2 regions of the Serpentinicella alkaliphila genome follow, and region 1 is predicted to be linked to the other one. Evidence: riboswitches for the same ligand, from Rfam matches in the RefSeq annotation. Region 1 holds a riboswitch; the other holds the start of a gene.
The links. Region 1 has a riboswitch for cyclic di-GMP ahead of HZR23_RS08095 (carboxypeptidase-like regulatory domain-containing protein). Riboswitches for the same ligand answer to the same signal wherever they lie in the genome.
Positions count from the first base shown of each region.

Region 2: it holds a riboswitch for cyclic di-GMP, as region 1 does, so the genes downstream of both, HZR23_RS13700 (prepilin peptidase) here and HZR23_RS08095 (carboxypeptidase-like regulatory domain-containing protein) in region 1, are expected to answer to the same signal.

Region 1 covers NZ_CP058648.1:1,599,772-1,603,446, forward strand. Annotated here, with positions in the region: gene pyk (pyruvate kinase) at 1-330, shown strand, start outside; gene HZR23_RS08090 (FxsA family protein) at 498-893, shown strand; cyclic di-GMP riboswitch class I at 1,263-1,344, shown strand; cyclic di-GMP riboswitch class II at 1,487-1,569, shown strand; cyclic di-GMP riboswitch class II at 1,572-1,656, shown strand; gene HZR23_RS08095 (carboxypeptidase-like regulatory domain-containing protein) at 1,687-3,324, shown strand; gene HZR23_RS08100 (class D sortase) at 3,390-3,675, shown strand, end outside.
Region 2 covers NZ_CP058648.1:2,673,677-2,677,351, reverse strand. Annotated here, with positions in the region: gene HZR23_RS13715 (hypothetical protein) at 1-339, shown strand, start outside; gene HZR23_RS13710 (YqeG family HAD IIIA-type phosphatase) at 351-863, shown strand; gene aroE (shikimate dehydrogenase) at 860-1,714, shown strand; cyclic di-GMP riboswitch class I at 1,902-1,993, shown strand; gene HZR23_RS13700 (prepilin peptidase) at 2,112-2,879, shown strand; gene pilM (type IV pilus assembly protein PilM) at 2,893-3,675, shown strand, end outside.

The sequences.
Region 1 (3,675 bases):
TTATCCGGTGTTGGAATGGGTAAAAGGGCATACACCGGTAAAGCCATTATAGTTGATATTGATAAGGTTGATGAAGTTGAGTTTGACCATGGTAATATATTAGTTACTCAAGCAACCGAGAAGGAATTTATGCCATTAATTGAAAAGGCAGGAGCAATTATCGCTGAGGTTGGTGGATTAACAAGTCACGCTGCTATTGTTGGGCTTAGTCTTGGCATACCAACAGTTGTTGGTGCTCATGGGGCGACTAAAAAACTCAATAATGGAGATGTTATTACAGTAGACTCAAAAACTGGATTAATATATAGCGGGAAAACCCGAGTTATGTAGTATAGGATAAAATTATTTATATAAAGTGACACCAAAAATATATCCTATCATATAATATACTAAAGAATCTCCCCTTTTATATAATCGAATAAGATTATAGTTCCGAGTTTGCTATTAAGCAAACTCTTTTTTTTACATATAGTAAATTAGAATGTAGAGGTGGTCGTATGCTTTTTAAATTAATGCTTTTATTTACCGTTGTACCTATTGTTGAACTGATGATCCTATTCAGGCTAGGTCAGTATATTGGTTTCCAATATACAATAATCATTGTGTTGGTAACTGGCGTTGTAGGGGCGTTTTTATCAAAAAGTGAAGGCAAAGGTATAATTAGAAGAATTAAACTTGACCTTAGTAATGGAAGGGTTCCAGCGGATGAATTGATTAATGGATTATGTGTGATTGTAGGTGGGGCTATGCTACTAACTCCTGGAATATTAACAGATACAGTTGGATTTATACTAGTAATTAGTCCGACAAGACAGGTAATTATAGCTACTATAAAGAGGAAAATTAAGAATATGATTCATGAAGGTACGCTTCACTTCTATTTTAGAAAATAAAAATTGTATATTATATTAAGTTTTGGTAAATAATTCACAGATGATTATTTCTTTGGTAAAGAAGAGGTAAACTGATTCTATATTTTTTTGAGCACATATATTGTGCTCTCTTTTTTTGTGTCTTTATTCTTTGAAATATAATCATATATAAGCTCCTTAAAGAATGATAAAGGATATAAAAAATATACATAAAAAAACTAAAAATATGATAGATATCAATTAAAAGGTGGTATTAATAAAAATATAATATAAGCATATGAATAGTTATATAAGATATTAAAGTGGTTAATAATATAGCTTAAAATAATTAGTATATATTGTAGTATGAGTAAATGATATGACAAAATAATGAATGACACAAAAGACTTTTCTCCGAAATGGCAAACCATTGGAAACAACGGGACGCAAAGCTACAGGCCTAATCGATTAGTATTGCAGCTGAGCTACCGAAGGGAAAGGTTTTTATTATAACTAATCAAATAATCTTTAAACTAGGGGGGTGGGCTAGTATCAGGTGACAGTATGGTGATTACATATACACATTTCTTTTGTCGGACATACTATCACACAAAGGATAATAGAATGATGTAGTTGTCAAAAAGGAAGCTATGAAACGTACTTTGTATTTGGGCACTTTAAGTACGGGGAGCGAGTAGTGCAACCGACCTTTCTTGATTAGTAAGAAAGGGATGCTATGAAGTACACCTTTCACATGGGCACTTGAGGTTGTATGGAGCAAGTAGTGCAACCGACCTTTCTTTAGACGAATTGTTTAAAGAGAGGAGAGAGATGTATGAGAAAGAATAAATCAATTATCAAATCTATGTTAGCAGTAATTATGACTTTAATTCTAACATTTGGTAGTACACTAAGCGTATTGGCTGCTAGTCCAACTTTGATCATTAGAAAAAATTGGAGTTGGCAGGAAGGAACATTCAAAATAAATGGTGTACCACAGGAAGGAATATATGAAATGTTCTCTGGAGAAACTTCGCCAGGCAATTTTAATGCTCCTTTCGGTAAAACAGTAATTGGGACAGTGTATATGCAAAATACTACAAGTCAACAGTTTGATTGGTCTTTAATCTCAGGACCCCCAATTTCTAGAATTTGGGTGAAGGGTGGACCTAACGCTCTAGAATATGATTATGGAAGTGGAGCAACTAGTGGGTTTGGGCTAGTAGCACCAGACAACAAAGATATAAGTCATGTTGTTTTCTTCTTTGGGCAAACACCGGTAGATGACGATGATGATGATTCTCCTGCAATTATTTTTGTAGAAAACTCGGAAGGGCAACTGGTATCCATCTACACTATTTCGGGCTTCAAGTTTGAAGAAATAACTGGTGAAACAAATAAACCTTTGGAGGATTGGAAAATCATACTCACAGGACCTGGAGAAATAAAACACGAAACTCAGACAAATGAAGACGGCAAATATCAATTCACTTTGAATAATGCTCCAACGGGAACTTACATTGTAACAGAAGAAATCCCTAGTGGATGGCAGAATATAACTGAATTATCTCAAACTATTAATTTAGGATCTGGACTCTATACTATACCTTACGAAAAAGGAACACTACAGCTGGGGTTAGATCAAAATATGACAAGTATATTTACTGAAACATTTGTAGCTGAAGGTAGAATAGGAGATCTTGGTGGAAACGCAACCCATGAAATTAATATTCATACGCCAAATCAAGGCTCTGTTCAGTCACAAGGAAACTTTAGCTGGGCAAATGGTGGAGAAAAAGTACCTTTCGAATTAAGATACGATAATGGTCTAGTTAGTTTTACGGTAGGTAACGCAGGTACCTTGACCTACAGTACAGGCGAATCAGTTAAAGATATTGTCATACGGACAAGAGCCACGAAACCTGATTCTGGAATAAAAATCTCAGATATTGTATTAAACGGAGAAAGCATTTCTGAGACATCTGTAGCTATTGGAAACGGAGTGGGTGTCGGAAATCTATGGATTAGAGGATATAATTTGGATAATGGATTTATATTAACTGGAAACTCCCAAATGTACTGGGACGCAAACTCAATTCCGACTAATTCACAACTTGCATTCCAAATAAAAGTAGGAGAGGCAGAACGAGTAAATGAATCCTATCAAATTGATTTTGTTAATAAACGGCTACAAGTGGTTGATCCTCCGGTAGTTGATCCTCCGGTAGTTGATCCTCCGGTAGTTGATCCTCTTGATCCAATAATAGATTTATTAGATGAAGAAATCCCATTAGCAATAGTAGACTTTGATATAGATGGTGATGACGAGGAAGAATTGATTCTTTTAGATGAAGAAATTCCTCTTGGAATAGTTACATTACCAAAAACAGGGGAAATAAATCCATTAGAGTTTGTGATTTTCGGATTACTACTTGCAGTAGTTGGATTTAAATTAAGAAAAGAATCGATCTAATTTAGTTATTTAATCAACTTCATAGAGGGGAGAAATACCCCTCTATTTTTATATGGGGGATCGTTATGAAGAAAATGAGTTATATTTTTATTACTATAGGAATCTTAACAATGTTATATCCTTTTTTTAATAATTTCTACCAATCATATTGGCAACAGAATCTTCTAAATCAAGTAGATATTGCAGAGTCTGTAATAGAGGATTATCAGTTGTTAAATGAATTTTTCTATGAAGAGTTAGATTATTTTGAAGAACAAGAAGTTGATACTATTGAAAGAATGGAAGAAGTTGTAAATAATAGTAGCAATTTGCTTGGAACTATAGAAATTGCTAAAATTAATCTTAGATTAC
Region 2 (3,675 bases), 1.1 Mb from region 1:
TATGGAAAAATAGAAGAGATATTTGATAAAATAAAAGGATATTTAAAAGAGTTTCCCGGTGCAACAGCCCATGAGATTTATCAAAGAGAAGGAATTCCAGTACATGTTACAAATAACTTCGTAAAAGATGGCAGACTTGTAGAAATACCAAATGAGCATTTAAATATGGAGTGTTTAAGATGTGGTTGCTTGCTTTTATCAGTTCATCATAAATATTGCCCATCCTGCGAAGTTGCAATGATTCGTGAATTAAATGCGGCAAAAGATAGTATTCAATTAGTAAATGAAATTAAGCAAGAAGGAAAAATGAGATATAAGTCATTTAGAAATACTAACTGAGGTGATAATTAATGAGGTTACTAACTCCTGCAATGTATGCAGAATCTATTTTTGAAATAGATTTGAAAAAATTAAAAGATAACAATATTAAGGGCTTAATTATCGATATTGATAATACTCTTGTAGCATGGGATATTAAATATGCTAGTGAGGACACAAAAAAATGGCTGCTTAATCTTTTGAAAGAAGGCTTTAAGGTTTGTCTAGTATCAAATAATACAGAGGATAGGGTTGTTACCTTTAACGAAGAGCTAAAACTTCCAGCAATCCATAGGGCAAACAAGCCTAGAAGAGGTGCTTTTAGAAAAGCAATGACTAAAATGGGTACAGATATTAATTGTACTGCTATAATTGGCGACCAAATTTTTACTGATATTTTAGGTGGAAATCGTATGGGAATATATACAGTATTAGTTGTACCTATAGAAAGTAAAGAGTTTTGGTGGACAACTTTAGTGAGAAGAGTCGAGAGACATGTATTAAGAATAGTTTTAAAGAATCATCGTAAGGAGGGTAAAAAGTGATAAATATAAATGGGGGAACAAAAGCCGTATGTTTAATTGGCAATCCAGTTATTTACAGTCTATCGCCTTTTATTCATAATTATGGCTTTGGATTACATAATGTAAATTCTGTCTACTTAGCCCATCATGTAGAAGATAATTCAGTTAAAGAAGCGGTTTATGGGATAAAAGGACTTAACTACATAGGTTGTAATGTCACATATCCACATAAAACTAGTGTAATACCATTTTTAGATGAATTAACAGAAGAAGCAAAACTAATAGGGGCAGTAAACACTATAAAGAATGTAAATGGCAAATTAGTTGGATATAATACGGATGGTATTGGATTTATTAATGGCCTAAAGAATAAAGGCTTTGATTTAAATGGAAAAAATATTTGTATTTTAGGAGCTGGTGGTGCTGCTAGAAGTATTATTGTATCCTTAATAAAAGAATATAGATGCAATGTAATTGTTTGTAATAGAAATATAAACAAAGCAATTGAAATCTCTAATGGACTAAACAAATATAGTTTTAGCGGAACAATAAGTGAATGTATTGAACCCTCTCAATTAAAATCTAAAGATATAGATGTATTAATAAATTGCACCCCTGTAGGTATGAGTCCAAATGAGGATGCAATACCTTTTGAGGAAGACCTTTTAATTAAAAAAGATATGTTAGTCTGTGATTTAATATATAAACCCTATGAAACTAAGCTTCTAAAAAAAGCAAAGGAAATTGGCTGTCAGGTTCACTATGGTTTAGACATGCTTTTATTTCAGGCTATTGTAGCCTTCAAAATCTGGACAGATAAGGATATACCCTTTGGAGAGCTAGAAATATTATTAAAGCGACAAATTTACTAGAAATTTTTTAAAAAAAAAGGATTTAATCAAAGTTTGGCGAATTTAATATTAAATAGGACTTAGGACTGATTGTGTAATGAACCAAAGTCATTTTTGTCCTCTGCATAAAAGCTAATAGTATTATCTTATATTGTTAGCTATTTTTATTTATAAATTGAATCTATTTACACGTTGGTAATTAATCACAATTATATATAGGCAAACCATTTGAAAAGGTGGGACGCAAAGTTTTGGAGTCTAAATTGTATAGTTATACAACATGATAGTCCGACTGCCATAAGCTATTATGGCAGTTTTTTTTATAACAATAAATTAACAGTTATTGCATTTTCAAAGTAAAAAAAAATAAAGTATAATTTGAGTATTAACAAATAGATGGTTTAGGAGTTGGGATAGTGTGATTGTATTTATAGTTTTAGTGGGTTTATTAATTGGCTCTTTTCTAAATGTTTGCATATACCGTATTCCAAGAGAAGAGTCCATTGCATATCCATCATCCCACTGTACGACCTGTAATACATATTTAAAGCCCTTGGACTTAGTACCTGTTCTAAGTTATATTGTTTATGGCGGCAAATGTAAATACTGCAAGGATAATATATCTATTAGATACCCTTTTATTGAATTGTTCAATTGTTTTGTTTTTGTTTTATTATATTTACGATTTGGATTATCTATTAAATTTATTGCATATGCAATATTATCAAGTACGCTTCTAGCTATGAGCGTAATAGATTTTGATTATCAGATAATTCCTGACGGTATAGTTGTATTTATATTACTTTTAGGATTGGCATATAAGTTAGCAAGTATGGTTTTATATAGAGTACCTTATCCTTTGATAGATAGTATAGTAGGCTTTTTAATAGGCGGGGGATTTTTCCTATTAATCGCTATATTGTCTAATGGTGGCATGGGTGGTGGAGATATAAAATTAATGGGGGCTCTAGGTTTTTGGCTAGGCTGGAAACTTACACTTCTAATGATGCTTTTGTCGTTTCTAATTGGTGGAGTTTTATCAATTCTATTAATAACCTTTAAAAAAAAGGGAAGGAAGGAAGCCATCCCATTTGGACCTTTCATAGCAATAGCAACTTTTATAACTATTTGTTGGCACCAGGAAATTTTAGTATGGTATGTAGGTATGTTTTTCAATAATTATTAGAGGGGGAATGGACTTGGGCAAAAGTATTTTTAGTATATGGAATAAAGATATACTTTCTATTGATATAGGCAGTCATAGTATTAAAATGGCTGTAGGAAAGTATGAAAAAAATTTAGTAACGATTACCAAGGTAGTTAATATTGATACTTCCGATGATTCCTTATTTGATGATAGAACTTTCAGTATGCTACGACTAAAAGAAACTATTGCTAAGGCATTACATAATCATAGAATCAATACAACTAAAACAATTTGTTCAATAGAGAGCTCCTCAATAATAACAAGAGAAATCTATATGCCTTCGGTAAAACCAGAACAGTTAAAAGGCATGCTTGAGTTTGAGATTGAACAATACTTACCAATCCAAGTAAATGAGTATATTATTCAATACAAAATTTTAGAGACCTTTGAAGATGGTGGAATGGAAAAAACTAAAGTATTAGCGACAGCACTTCCTAATAAAATTGCTGAAGACTATTTTCATCTAATTGAATCCTTAGGTTTACAACCTATAGTACTTGATATTCATTCAAATGGTGTAGACAAAATATTTAGTTTATGTGAAAGAGTTAATAAACAAGATAGTATGTCTAATAAAACTATAGCAGTTATTGATATAGGACATACTCAAATTAATACTATTATTATCGAAAAAGGAATCTTTAAGTTTAACAGATTACTGAAAATGGGAGGAAAAGATATAGATACAAATATATGTACTTTCTTAGATTTTTCATTAGGACAAGCAGAAAAAATGAAAAAACAAATTTTAGATATAAATGAAGGATTACATAAT